Linked DNA regions of Sporomusa sphaeroides DSM 2875. The protein of the gene in region 1 interacts with the protein of each later gene in a pairwise test. Links are inferred from orthologs where the notes say so. Each region holds a gene or a part of one and is shown in the gene's direction. Other genes may lie near its edges. The genes, in order: SPSPH_RS00165 and SPSPH_RS11385.

Region 1 (5,347 bases):
AGCGTTGAGCCGATTGCTGTCAGAGGAACCGGTAGCCGGCGGTAATGTTGTCGTAAGACTTTCTTTCTTTGGCGCGGCCACCAATGAGCCGGTTATAGCCGGTTTAATCAGGCGGTTTGCTGTTGATGCTAATATTATTTCAGGCAATATTGATCATCTACAGGACACTCCATATGGTACGCTACTCATTGAATTGTCCGGTGAACCGGAGGATGTCAAAAATGCATTAAAATATTTACAAGCACGTGATTTAGGAACAGAGGTGATTGGTTATGTCGCAAGACATGCTTATGTTGCTGGTTGAGGCATTGGGTGAGACATTATATATGGTTGCGGTTTCTTCGCTGGTATCGGCAATCCTGGGGATTCCGCTTGGGGTTATATTGGTCATAACCGGTAAAGGACATATTAAAGAGCAGCCGGTGTTGAACCAGACGTTAGGAGCTATTATAAATGCTGCAAGGTCAACTCCGTTTATTATTTTAATGGTAGCCATCATCCCGTTTACCCGGCTTATTGTCGGTACATCTATTGGCACAAATGCTGCTATTGTGCCACTTACTATTGCCGCCGCCCCCTTTGTTGCCCGTATTGTCGAATCGGCTCTCAAAGAAGTAGATGCAGGACTTATTGAGGCGGCACAAGCGATGGGAGCATCACCCAGCCAGATTATATTGAAGGTACTCATTCCGGAAGCTATGCCGTCCATTGTTTTGGGGCTGACGCTGACAGTGATTAGCCTTATTGGTTACTCTGCGATGGCAGGTGCGATTGGTGGCGGTGGTTTGGGGGATTTGGCCATCCGCTACGGTTATCAGCGGTTTAGAGCTGACGTTATGTTAGCAACAGTAGTCATTCTGATTGCTTTGGTACAAATGGTTCAGTCAAGTGGCGATTACTTTGCTCACAAATTAAATAAAAGATAATGTAAGTCTGTAATCAAATGGCCTGCAAAGGTGTTACTGTATTAGTTGGGAGGTATTTATAGTGCAAAATGTTATTCAGAGTATGCGCGAAGGCGGCTACGCCTCAGCTAAAGCCAGACAGTTTACCGAATCAGTAATCAGGGAAATGAGCCGGATTGCCGCGGCCCATAATGCCATTAATTTGGCACAGGGCTTTCCCGATTTCCCGGCCCCGGAAGCCATTAAGCAGGCTGCTGTAAAGGCTGTTATGGAAGACCACAATCAATACGCGGTAACCTGGGGAACGAAAGGGTTGCGTGATGCCATTGCCGCCAAAGTGGAGCGGGATTATGGCGTCACCATCGATCCGGAACGTCAACTGACTGTGTGTTGCGGTGCTACGGAAGGCATGATCGCCACGCTATTGGCTACTGTCAATCCCGGGGATGAAGTTATTATCTTTGAACCGTTTTATGAAAACTACGGAGCTGACGTAATTTTATGTGGGGCTGTGCCCAAATATGTCAGCTTGACCCCACCGGAATTTAACTTTAACCGTGAGGAACTGATTGCTGCATTTTCCGATAAAACCAAAGCGATTATTATTAATACTCCCAACAATCCTACAGGCAAAGTATTTAACCGCGAGGAATTGGAACTGATTTCCAAACTGTGTATCAAACATGATGTACTTGCTATTAATGACGAGATTTATGAACATATTTTATATGACAATACCAAACATATTCCGCTGTGGACTTTGCCGGGAATGGCGGAGCGTACAATTGCGGTAAACAGCGTTTCAAAGACCTTTAGTGTTACCGGCTGGCGGATTGGGTATGTTCAGGCTTCTGCTGAGATTACCGCCTCTGTCCGGAAGGTACATGACTTTCTTACAGTAGGCGCCGCTGCTCCGTTGCAGGTGGCCGCCGCCGCCGCCTTTACTTTTGGCGCAGAATACTATGAAGAGCTATCCGGTTTCTACCGTGAACGCCGCGACTATTTGCTTACCGCTTTAGAGAAGGTTGGTTTTACTTGCGTAAGACCACAGGGCGCTTATTATATTATGGCTGATATTACCCCGTTCGGCTGGGATGATGACGTTGCTTTTGCTAAATATATGGCCAGCGAGATTGGGGTTGCTGTTGTTCCGGGTTCGAGTTTCTTCCGGGCGGAAAGCACAGCCGGTAAAAAACTGATTAGGTTCTGTTTCTGCAAAAAGTTTGAAACCTTAAGCGCTGCTGCTGAACGGTTGCAGAAGCTTATAAGCAGATAAGCAGAGAGCCAAGTTTTTAGGAGTGATAGCGACGCGGGAACTTGTGCGAATCGCTTAGTTCTGAGCGGTAGCGATAAGCAGAGAGCCAAGTTTTTAGGAGTGATAGCGACGCAGAAACATGTGCGAATCGCTTAGTTCTGAGCGGTAGCGAAGAACCTCATCATAACACAAGGAGAGATAAAAATGAAAAAATATATAAAACAAATTGCATTAGCTGCTATTTTAACCTTATCAGTGGCCGGGCTGGCCGGCTGCGGCAAGCAAGCGACGGCTCCGGCAGCAGATAAGCCGCTAAAAGTGGGCGTGACCGCCGGTCCGCATGCTGAAGTTATGGATGTTGTCAAAAAAATCGCGGAAAAAGAAGGCTTAAAAATTGAAGTCGTTGAATTTAATGACTATGTTCAGCCCAATGTGGCATTACATCAGGGGGATATTGATGCCAACAGCTTTCAGCACCAGCCGTACCTTGACAATATGGTGCAAGACCGTAAATATGATATAGTATCGGTAGCTAAAACAGTTATATTCCCGATGGGCATTTATTCTAAAAAAGTCAATGCCATCAGCGAACTTAAGCCAGGCGCGACCATTGCTATTCCGAATGATCCCACTAATGGCGGGCGTGCCTTGCTGCTGTTGGAACAACAGGGGCTAATCAAGCTTAAAGCCGGTGCCGGGCTTAAGGCGGCTGCGGCTGATATTGCCGAGAATCCCAAGAACTTTAAGATTAAAGAACTGGATGCCGCCCAGGTACCGCGGTCGCTGGAAGATGTAGATCTGGCAGCCGTTAATACCAATTATGCCATGACTGCCGGTTTGGTTCCCAATAAGGATGCCCTGGCGATGGAAGACGGCAACTCGCCTTATGCCAATATTATTGCGGTTAAGTCTAAAGATAAAGACAATCCGGCGATTGCTAAGCTTATTAAAGTATACCAGTCCGCAGAAGTTAAGAAATTTATTGAAGAGCACTTTAAAAGCTCGGTAATAGCAGCTTGGTAATCGATTAAGCAAATGTAAAAACCACGGTAAATGAAGGGAACAAGCTTACTTCAATTGACCGTGGTTTTTTTATTACAGATGGCGTTTGACAATAGCCTGGCATATACAAAAAAACTCTTGACAAATAATGATGAAAGCTATACAATTTGGCTAAATAACGAAATAGTCTGTCAAATATTTAAAAACTATATCAAAATTCAACTTGGGTAAACCAAGTAAATTTTTTCGAAAAAATACGAAACGATCGTTTCGTATAGTGAAACAAAAATGTTTTCCCTGTTTCGCGTAAAGCGGGACAATAAATATATTTTCGAAGGAGAGGATATCTATGGCAAAGGTAAAAATTACAATTCCACAATGTAAGGCAATGAAGGGCAAGGAAAAGAAGTTCACAATGATCACCGCTTATGATGTTTTACTGGCTTCTGTAATTGAAAAAACTCCGATTGAAATGATTCTGGTGGGTGATTCGCTGGGGATGACGGTATTGGGATATGACAGTACTGTACCGGTTACGATGGAGGATATTATTCATCACACCAAACCTGTGGTCAAAGGAGCACCAAATACTTTTGTTGTTGGGGACATGCCGTTTGGCTCTTACAATACGGGAATTGAAGACGCTGCCCGTAATGCTAACCGCATTATGAAAGAAGGCGGTGCAGATGCCATTAAACTGGAAGGTGGCAAAAATGTTGCACACATCGTAGAAGCATTGGTGAAGGGCGGCATTCCGGTTATGGGTCATATTGGCCTGACACCGCAAACCGCAGGTCAATTGGGCGGCTTTAAGGTCCAGGGCAAAGATGCGGAGGCTGCAAAGCAATTAATCGAAGATGCAAAAGCGCTTGAGCAGGCCGGTGCTTTTGCCATCGTATTGGAATGCATACCTGCACCGGTAGCTAAACGAATTACAGAGGAACTGTCCATTCCTACTATGGGAATCGGAGCAGGACCCTATTGTGACGCGCAGGTGCTGGTTACTCAGGATTTACTGGGAATGTTCGACCGGTTTGTACCTAAGATGGTAAAACAATATGCCAAGCTCAATACGCAAATGGTAGATGCACTAAATTCCTTTTATCAGGAAACTCAGGCTGGCGTTTTCCCCGGACCGGAACACTCTTTTGGTATGGCAGAGGAAGATTTAAAGAATTTGTATTAAGTAAAACAGACGGTTTAGTGATGTGATTTGTCAGCCCAAATTCCACGATAAAAAGAATAACAGCGGCTTACCGCTTATCGCCAGATTGCGTAAGCCAAGTTTCTTTATACGCAGTTTAATCCTGTTGCGGTGACAGACTGGAAAGTAAGAAAGAGCCATATTGGAATATATAGTTAGACAACCTGGCTTAAAAATGGTAGGCAGCAGGTATCAAATTATACAGGAGTGTAGTTGAGCAAACCCAATTTAGAGCAAGGAAATGGAGGAAAACAATAAATGGCGTTTTTAGAAAAAATTGCTATGACAATTACAAAATTATTTCCCGTATGGCTTATCTTCTTTTCCGGTCTGGCATTTTTGTATCCGGATACAATCAAGCATCAGGGACCGCTGGTAACTTATTTGCTGGGAACTATCATGCTGGGGATGGGGCTGTCCATGTCGGTAGATGACTTTAAGCTGGTATTATCCAGACCCAGAGATGTTATTATCGGTATTGTACTCCGGTATTTAATTATGCCAACAGTAGGCTGGGGTGTTGCAAAGCTGCTGGGCTTGCCTCCCGCCTTGGCTGCCGGGCTTATCCTGGTAGGCTGCTGTCCCAGTGGTACGGCTTCCAATGTAATGAGTTTTCTGGCAAAAGCCGATACGGCTTTGTCTGTAACGGTTTCCAGTTTTAATATTATTTTGGCACCGCTTCTGCTGCCTGCTACATTTTTGCTGCTTGCCGGAGCGGAAGTTCATGTCAGTGCGCAGGCTATGTTTTTGGATGTAGTAAAAATTGTACTGGGGCCAGTTATATTGGGAATGGTACTGCGTGGTTTGTTTAGCAGCTTTGTTGACCGCATCATGAAGATTGTCCCGGTAATTTCGGTCATTGCAATTATTTGGGCTATCGCAATTGTAGTTGCGATGAGCGCCTCCAAGCTGGTAACCGTCGCTCTTATTGCATTTGCGGCTGTTGCACTGCATAATGCTCTGGGTTTGCTTTTAGGTTAT
Region 2 (8,454 bases), 2.4 Mb from region 1 along the record:
CCGTTCCATGGTAATGCGCGGCGTAGTGACAATAACCTGCACTTGCCGGTCATCCGCCAGTTTGACGGCAGCTTTTATATCCTCCAGACTCCAGGGCTTACCGGGAGCAAAAGCCTCACCGCCAATATAGGCAATATCGGCACCATTGGCAAAGGCGCTGGTTAGTGAAGCAAGGTCAGCCACCCGCACGGCAAGAGCAGGACGCAGCCGCAGGGAAGGATTGTCCGACCCGGTATTTGGTACCAGGACTGCCGCACTGCCGGTGACGCCGGCTTCTTTGACTGCCTGACTGAAAAAGCGGGGCTCGCGTTCACCGGTATAGCCAATAGAGCTGGCACCTGGATTGCCAAGCGCATAACAGGTTGAAAAGTCACGGGAACGGTATTCATAAAGTTCTTGCCAGTCTGTGGCATCAAAGGTGTAGCCATTGGGGTCGGCAATATAGCGGTCAAGGGCTTTGCGGTATAGCCTTACAATCCGGCTGACAAAATCGGCCGTACGCATGCGGCCTTCAATTTTGAAGGAGCAGACACCAGATTGAATCAGCTGCGGTAAAGCCGTGTACATGCACATATCCTTAAGTGCTAATTTATACGGTCCGGGGTCTTTTGCGGCCACAGCCTGACCGGTAAGGGTATCGACAAGCTGGTAGGGCCAGCGGCAGGGTTTCAGGCAGCGGCCGCGGTTGGAGCTTTGGCCGAATACTACACCGGAGTGGAAGCACTGACCGCTGTGAGCTGCGCACATGTCGCCATGAATGAAATATTCCAGTTCAACGCCGGTACGCTCCCTGAGCAGCGAGAGCTGGGACAATGTCAATTCACGGTTGGTTACCACCCGGGTAATGCCATAGTCCATAAGCGCTTTTATGGTATGTTCATTATGAGTATTCATCATAACTGAAGCGTGCAGGGGAACAGTAAGGTTGATTTCCCGCGCCAGTTCCAGGATGGCCAGATCTTGGACAATCAGTGCATCTGGCTGGATTTCATTTAAAAATTTGAGATAATCGCGCACACCGGGGATTTCCCGTTCACTGATAAGGTTATTGACAGTAACATATAGACGGACGTTACGGGCGTGAGCGTAGGTAATAGCCTGGGTCAGTTTTTTATCATCAAAATTGGTATCAGTCCGGTGCAGGCGCATGTTAAAGCGTTTGCCGCCAAGATATACGGCATCGGCGCCGGCTGTAATTGCCGCTTCTAATACTTCCCAAGTGCCGACAGGCGCTAAAAGTTCAACAGATTGCCGGGTTAATAGCATGTAGTTCACTCCAAATTAAGAATTACTCAAACACTTCTTTCGCTTTGACCAGCAGTGACGGAGACAGTTCAATTCCCAGATTGGCTGCCACGAAGGTATTCAGTTGAATTTCGGGATGTTCAACAATACCGACAGGAATATTGCCAGGTTCAGCCCCGGCAAGAATTTGTGCTGCCTGGGCACCACAAGCGCGTCCCAGTTCGAAGTGGTTGGCCACAAGCGCTCCTAATGCTCCTGCTGGCACATTGGGGGCATGGGAAGTAATGATTGGCAGGTTTGCCGCTTCGGCATAGTAGGCTACACTGGCGAAATTTTCTTCGATGACCCGCCCAATGGGGAGAAACAGAGCATCCAGGTTTGGCGGCAGTCGATCTGCCAATACCGACAAATCCTCAGCTTTGTCTGCAGGCAGTTCAACAAGACTAAACAGGCCGGCTGCCGCTTGTTTAAAATTACTTATCTCCAGCAGGGCATTGCTGTCGCCGCTGTGATATAAAATGCCGATGTTGTTAGCTGACGGCAAAAGCTCACGGATAAACGCCGCTTTGGCGGCAGCCGGAACCATACCTGCCATGCCCGTGGCTTTGCCCCCCGGCTTGTCCATGGTTTTAACCAGTCCCGCACCTACCGGGTCAAAGACCGGTGTGAAAACTACCGGGATATTGCCTGCTAAAGCAACAGCCGCCTGCGCAGCCGGGGTAGAACAGGCAAAAATGAGGTCAACCTTTTGTTTAGCCAGTTTGCCGGCAAGCTGCGGTAAATCATGCAAAGCGCCATCGGCATTTACATAATGAAACTCAACAGCCAAATCTTGTCCGGTCAGCCCGGATTTAAAGCCATGTACGGCATCATCCAGATTCTGCGTTAACTGTAAAATCCCTATATTATGCAAGTAAATAACACCTCTCGCCTTTCTTTTTTGTACAATTTCCACATGAAATTGACAAATACCTGCTAGTACCTTGTGGCACTTAAAATTTGAGATTAAATAGCAAGGATTTTTTCGCCCTGCTAGGCGGAGGAGCCGCGCATATCGGACATATGTAAGGCGACGACAACAACGCAGGACGGAAAAAGACTGCTATATAATCCAAATAATTAGGTGGCACAAGGTACTATAGACTTGACAAAACAACGGACAAAAATTAAACCACGTTGTTTCGCAAGAATATGATATAATACACAAAGAAAGATATATGTTTCATGCTACAGCAAAGATTGCTGAATGATGATTACAGGGATGATGAGAAACCTTATGAATACAGATAAAACTTATAATACAGGCGTATCTTTTGTCCATTTGCATAATCACACCGAATATAGCCTGTTAGACGGCGCTGCCCGAATTGAAGATATGGTGCGCCGGGCCAAGGAATTGGGAATGCCGGCAGTAGCCATGACTGACCATGGTACGATGTACGGCACAATCGATTTTTATAAACAAGCCAAGAAGCATGGCATTAAAGCAATTATCGGCTGTGAAGTATATGTTGCGCCACGCTCGCGGTTCGATAAAGCAGCTGTGGAAGGGGAGTCATATTATCATCTCGTGCTGCTGGCCGCCAGCGAGCAGGGGTATCGCAATCTTATCGAATTGGTATCGCGCGGCTACAGTGAAGGTTTTTATTACAAACCCCGGATTGACCGGGAAATACTGCGCAGCTATAGTGAAGGCCTGATTGGCTTGAGTGCCTGCATTGCCGGTGAGATACCTGCGGCGATTTTGCGGGGAGATCTGGCCGGAGCCGAGGCTTTGGCTGCTGAGTATAAGGAGATTTTCGGACAGGACAATTTCTTTATCGAACTGCAGGATCACGGCATGCCTGAAGAAAAACAGGCAAACCAGCATTTGGTCAAACTGGCGGCAAAGCTGGAACTTGGTCTTGTTGCCACCAATGACGCTCATTATATTAACAAAGAGGACGCCGAATGCCATGATGTTCTGCTTTGTATTCAAACAGGCAAGACTGTGGACGAACCCGGCCGGATGCGGTTTCCCAGTGACGATTTTTACTTGAAAAGTCCGGCGGAAATGGCTGAGCTGTTTGCCGGGTATCCGGAAGCTTTGAGCAATACCCTGAAGATTGCTGAACGCTGCAATGTCACCTTTGATTTTGACCGGCTCTACCTGCCTGATTTTCCTACACCGGATGGCATCAATGACGATGACTATCTTGCCCAGCTATGCCGGGAGGCGGTTTGCCGGCGGTATCCGCAGGCAACGCCGGCAGTGGAGGAAAGGCTTGTTTATGAACTGGGTGTCATAAAAAAAATGGGTTATTCCAGCTACTTCCTCATTGTCTGGGACTTTGTCAACTATTCCCGTAGCCAGTCCATTCCTGTAGGGCCGGGAAGGGGTTCGGCGGCTGGCAGTATTGTTGCCTATTTGTTAGGCATTACTAATATTGACCCGCTTAAATACGGCCTGCTGTTTGAACGGTTTTTAAATCCGGAACGGGTATCTATGCCTGATATTGATATAGATTTTTGTTATGAACGCCGCAGTAAAATCATCGAATATGTTGTAGCACGCTATGGCAGTGACCGTGTAGCGCAAATTATCACTTTTGGAACTATGGCGGCGCGGGCGGCGATCCGCGATGTGGGACGGGCGTTAAATCTGCCCTATGGCGAGGTTGACCGTATTGCCAAATTAGTACCTGCCGAACTGGGTATCACTTTGAAAAAAGCGTTAACAGCCAACCGGGAGTTAAAAGACCTCTATGACAGCGAAGAAACAGTAAAGAAACTGGTTGATCTTGCCATGGCGGTGGAAGGCTTGCCGCGCCATGCTTCCACCCATGCCGCCGGCCTGGTTATTGCGAAAGAGCCGCTGACACATTTTGCCCCGCTGCAGCTTTCCAGTGAAGGTTTTCTTACCACTCAGTTTGACAAAGACCGGATTGAAGAAATCGGTCTGCTGAAGATGGATTTACTGGGGCTGAGAACCCTGACGGTTATTGGTGATGCCATCGCCCTTATCCGGGAAAACCGGGGACAGGAACTGGATATTGAAACCATTCCGCTGGAAGATGCCAAAACCTGCGCCATGCTGGCTGTCGGTGATACCTCCGGCGTGTTTCAAATGGAATCAAGCGGCATGACCAATCTGGTGAAAGACTTGAGGCCGGAACGGTTTGACGACCTCATTCCCCTGGTGGCGCTCTACCGCCCGGGTCCTTTGGGAAGCGGCATGGTATCTGATTTTATTGATGGCCGCCACGGTAAGAAGGTAGTTACCTATCTGCATCCGCTCTTAGAGCCCATCCTCGAAGATACCTTTGGTGTTATCCTGTACCAGGAGCAGGTTATGCAGATTGCGTCCACACTGGCCGGGTTTACCCTGGGACAAGCCGACCTGTTGCGCCGGGCTATGGGGAAAAAGAAACATGAAGTGCTGGATGCGCAGCGGGAAAACTTTCTCCAAGGGGCCGCCGAACGGGGGATAGATGCGAAACTGGCTCATGATGTGTTCGAACTTATGACCCATTTCGCCGACTACGGTTTTAACAAATCCCACAGTGCCGCCTATGCCCTGGTAGCCTATCAGACAGCGTACTTAAAAGCCCACTATCCGCAGGAGTTTTACGCAGCACTGCTTACCAGTGTCATGGGAACCAATGATAAGGTGGGTTACTATATCGAAGAATGCCGCCGCCGGGGTATTGCCGTTTTACCGCCGGATATTAATGCCAGCGGCAGTTCGTTTTCGGTTGACGGCGAAGCCATTCGCTTTGGCTTGGCCGGTGTAAAAAATGCAGGCGGCAATGCTTTGGAAAGCATAATTAAGGCCCGGCAAAAGGGCGGTAAATTTACGTCACTTGTTGATTTTTGCTCCCGTGTTGACATGCGGCTGGTGAATAAACGGGTTATTGAAAGTTTGATTAAATGCGGGGCTTTTGATTCGCTTAATGCCCGCCGTTCCCAGCTGCTGCACGTACTGGAGCAAGCTGTCGAAGTGGCTGCCTGCCGCCAGAAGGACGCGGCCAGCGGACAATTGGGGCTGTTTGGGGACGATACGCTGGAGTGCGTAAATGATGTCAGCCTGCCGGATATACCCGAAATGCCGCAGGAACAGATCTTAGCCTTGGAAAAAGAAATAACCGGATTTTATGTAACCGGTCATCCGTTGGATAAATATCGTGCTAAATTGGAGACGCTGCCGGCACTGGGCACTTTGGCCGAAGGTCAATATACCGACGGGCAGCCCATCCGGGTAGGCGGGCTCATTGCCAGTGCTAAGCGCATTAATACCAAAAATGGCAGTATGATGTGTTTTATCAGCCTTGAGGATTTTTCCGGACAAGTGGAAGTCATCGTATTTCCCAAGGTTTTTGAAAAAACAGGCCGCCTGTTGGCGCCTGATTTACCTGTCCTGGTTTCCGGACGGCTGAATATTCACGAAGAAGGCGCCAAGGTTATGGCTGACAATATCAGTTTGCTGGAAAACGCCGGCGCCGAGGTTAGAATTACTTTGCGCCAGGAGCAGGAAACCCCGGTCATTTTAGCCAAGCTGCAGGAAGTGCTCACCAAATACAATGGTCAGGCAGCCGTTTATTTGCATCTGACCGGCAGCAGCCGGACACGGGTGATAAAGACGGAGAAAAAATATTGGATTGAGCCGACACCGGCAGCTGTTGCCGCCATTGAAGGGCTTTTGGGCAAAGGGACTGTAACTACTGCTTAATCGCAACGAAATTTTAATTGATTTGCGAAAAATGTTGCAGTTGTCCCGTAAATAATATTAGAATAAGAGATATTACATTTGTTGCTATTAATCGAATATTGTACAACAGGAGGCTATCGCATGGAAATCATTGTTTGTGTCAAGCAGGTGCCTGACACTACTGAGGTTAAAATTGACCCGCAGACCAATACGCTGATTCGTCAGGGTGTGCCAAGTATTGTAAATCCTTTTGATAAAAATGCTTTGGAAGAAGCGCTGAAACTCAAAGAAAAGCATGGAGGACAGGTAACGGTAATTTCTATGGGACCACCTCAGGCTGCCGAAGCGCTGAAAGAGTGTATTGCCATGGGGGCCGATGAAGCTGTTTTACTGAGTGACCGCGCCTTTGGCGGTGCCGATACACTGGCTACCAGCCGGACCCTGGCTGCAGGTATTAAGAAACTTGGTAATTTTGATGTTATTCTTTGCGGCAAGCAAGCCATTGATGGGGATACCGCCCAGGTAGGACCGGAGCTTGCGGAGCATTTGGCAATCAGTCAGCTTACCTATGTTTCCAAACTTGACATTACCGATGGGGTAGTCAGAGTGGAACGTGAGCATGAAGAAGGTTATGAAGTTATTGAAACCACATTGCCTGTGTTAATTAGTGTGGTAAAATCCATTAATGAACCGCGTTACGCCAGTATTAAAGGCAGAATGAAAGCCAATCGCAAAGAGGTGCCTGTCTGGACGGCTGCCGATGTTGATGTAAATTTGGACGAGATTGGCCTTAAGGGTTCACCTACCCAGGTTCGCCGCATCTTTACCCCCCAGCAGCGGGTACAGGGTGAGATTATTCAGGAAGATACTGCCCGTGCCGCTGTAACCCGGTTACTGACTAAACTTAATCAGGCTAAAATTATCTGATGCAGGGGGAATTATAAATGGCTGTAATTGTAGATAAAGAACAGTGCATAGGCTGCAGTGCCTGTGTCGGTGCCTGTCCGTTCGGGGCGATTGTTATGGAAGACGATAAAGCAGTAATTACCGATGCTTGCACAGTATGTGGCGCATGTATTGATGTATGCCCCGTAACGGCCATCACTCGTCCGGCTGCGGCAGAACCGGCGGCAGATACCGGTGATTATCAGGGTGTATGGGTATATATAGAACAATTTCAGGGCAAGGTTCGTAATGTCGGACTGGAACTGCTGGGGGAAGGGCGTAAACTTGCCGGTGCGATGGGACAGGAACTGGCTGCCGTAGTTATCGGTGAAGGTGTGGAACCCTTAGCCCGGGAACTGTTTGCCAGCGGTGCTGACAAAGTGTATTTGCTGGAAGGCGCAGAATATAAGCATTACAGCACCGATGCTTATACCATTGCTTTAACCGATTTAATCACTGCCTATAAACCTTCCGTTATTCTGATGGGGGCGACCAATGACGGGCGCGATCTTGGCCCGCGGGTGGCCTGCCGGGTAGGTACAGGTCTGACGGCTGATTGCACCAGTTTAGGCATTGATGAGGAAACCGGGCTTGTTGCCTGGACGCGTCCGGCCTTTGGCGGCAATATTATGGCTACCATTCTGTGTCCTAATCATCGGCCGCAGATGGGAACTGTCAGGCCCAATGTATTCAAACGTCCTGTGCCTGATACCTCTCGCAGCGGCGAACTGGTGCGGGTAGCAAGCAAAGTCAAGGCCGAAGATATCAGGACAAAATTTATTGAATTACTGACACTCAGCGAAACTGCCTCCTGTAACCTTGACGAAGCTCAGTTCATTGTCTCCGGCGGCAGGGGGATGGGTAAACCCGAAAATTTTGCGCTTATTGAAGAATTGGCCAATGTACTCGGCGGCGCTGTCGGTGCCTCCCGCGCGGCTGTTGACGCCGGCTGGAAGCCGGCTATCCATCAAGTCGGACAAACCGGCAAAACCGTAGCTCCCAAAGTCTATATTGCCTGCGGCATCAGTGGTGCCATCCAGCATTTAGCCGGTATGTCGACCTCGGACATCATTATCGCTATTAACAAAGATGCCGATGCGCCTATCTTTAAATTTGCCGACTTTGGCATTGTGGGTGATGCTTTGGACGTGTTGCCTGTGCTGATTGAGGAGATTAAAAAACTTAAGCAGGCCTGCTGATTAGTATACATAATAAGTCCCGCACTCCAGACTAGGGAATGCGGGACTTAATTTATCCTGATAGAAAGTATAACTTTCGCCTGGATAAGGCAACATCGGCTTGCACCTTCGCTGAGGCTCGGGGCAAGCCGTGTTTTCTTTATTTTTACTTACGCAGAATCAGTGCCACTCGCCGGTGTCGATTTTGCGCTCTGTCTTTTGGCAACATACAAACCGGTTAAAATTATCATAGCACCAAAGAATTGCAGCCAGCCGAAGGTTTCCCCCAGAAACAGATACCCGGCGCCAACCGCAAAAACCGGAGCCACATTATTATACAGTGATGCGGTGGCACTGCCTGCCTTGGCTGTTCCCCAAATCCAGAGACAATTGGCCAAG

What was found.
Region 2: the proteins of SPSPH_RS00165 (region 1) and SPSPH_RS11385 interact in binary tests that used the Escherichia coli proteins (3 or more experiments, as listed by UniProt). The link is inferred for Sporomusa sphaeroides DSM 2875 from one-to-one orthologs.

What each region holds. Positions count from the first base shown.
Region 1 is NZ_CP146991.1:42,592-47,938, forward strand. What follows is about bases 267-3,082. They hold SPSPH_RS00165 (pyridoxal phosphate-dependent aminotransferase), read left to right. Parts: upstream 267-984; coding sequence 985-2,181; downstream 2,182-3,082. Other genes in these bases: SPSPH_RS00160 (methionine ABC transporter permease), read left to right, coding at 273-926; SPSPH_RS00170 (MetQ/NlpA family ABC transporter substrate-binding protein), read left to right, coding at 2,365-3,082. Outside these bases: more of SPSPH_RS00170, read left to right, coding at 3,083-3,183; panB (3-methyl-2-oxobutanoate hydroxymethyltransferase), read left to right, coding at 3,512-4,348; SPSPH_RS00180 (bile acid:sodium symporter family protein), read left to right, coding at 4,625-5,347. UniProt on the Escherichia coli protein: Shows aminotransferase activity with methionine and histidine as substrates, and to a lesser extent also with phenylalanine.
Region 2 is NZ_CP146991.1:2,416,910-2,425,363, reverse strand. What follows is about bases 2,191-6,153. They hold SPSPH_RS11385 (DNA polymerase III subunit alpha), read left to right. Parts: upstream 2,191-2,521; coding sequence 2,522-5,953; downstream 5,954-6,153. Other genes in these bases: SPSPH_RS11380 (electron transfer flavoprotein subunit beta/FixA family protein), read left to right, coding at 6,074-6,153. In the rest of the region: SPSPH_RS11395 (peptidase U32 family protein), read right to left, coding at 1-1,266; SPSPH_RS11390 (ABC transporter substrate-binding protein), read right to left, coding at 1,289-2,158; more of SPSPH_RS11380, read left to right, coding at 6,154-6,859; SPSPH_RS11375 (electron transfer flavoprotein subunit alpha), read left to right, coding at 6,877-8,076; SPSPH_RS11370 (DMT family transporter), read right to left, coding at 8,226-8,454. UniProt on the Escherichia coli protein: DNA polymerase III is a complex, multichain enzyme responsible for most of the replicative synthesis in bacteria. This DNA polymerase also exhibits 3' to 5' exonuclease activity. The alpha chain is the DNA polymerase catalytic subunit.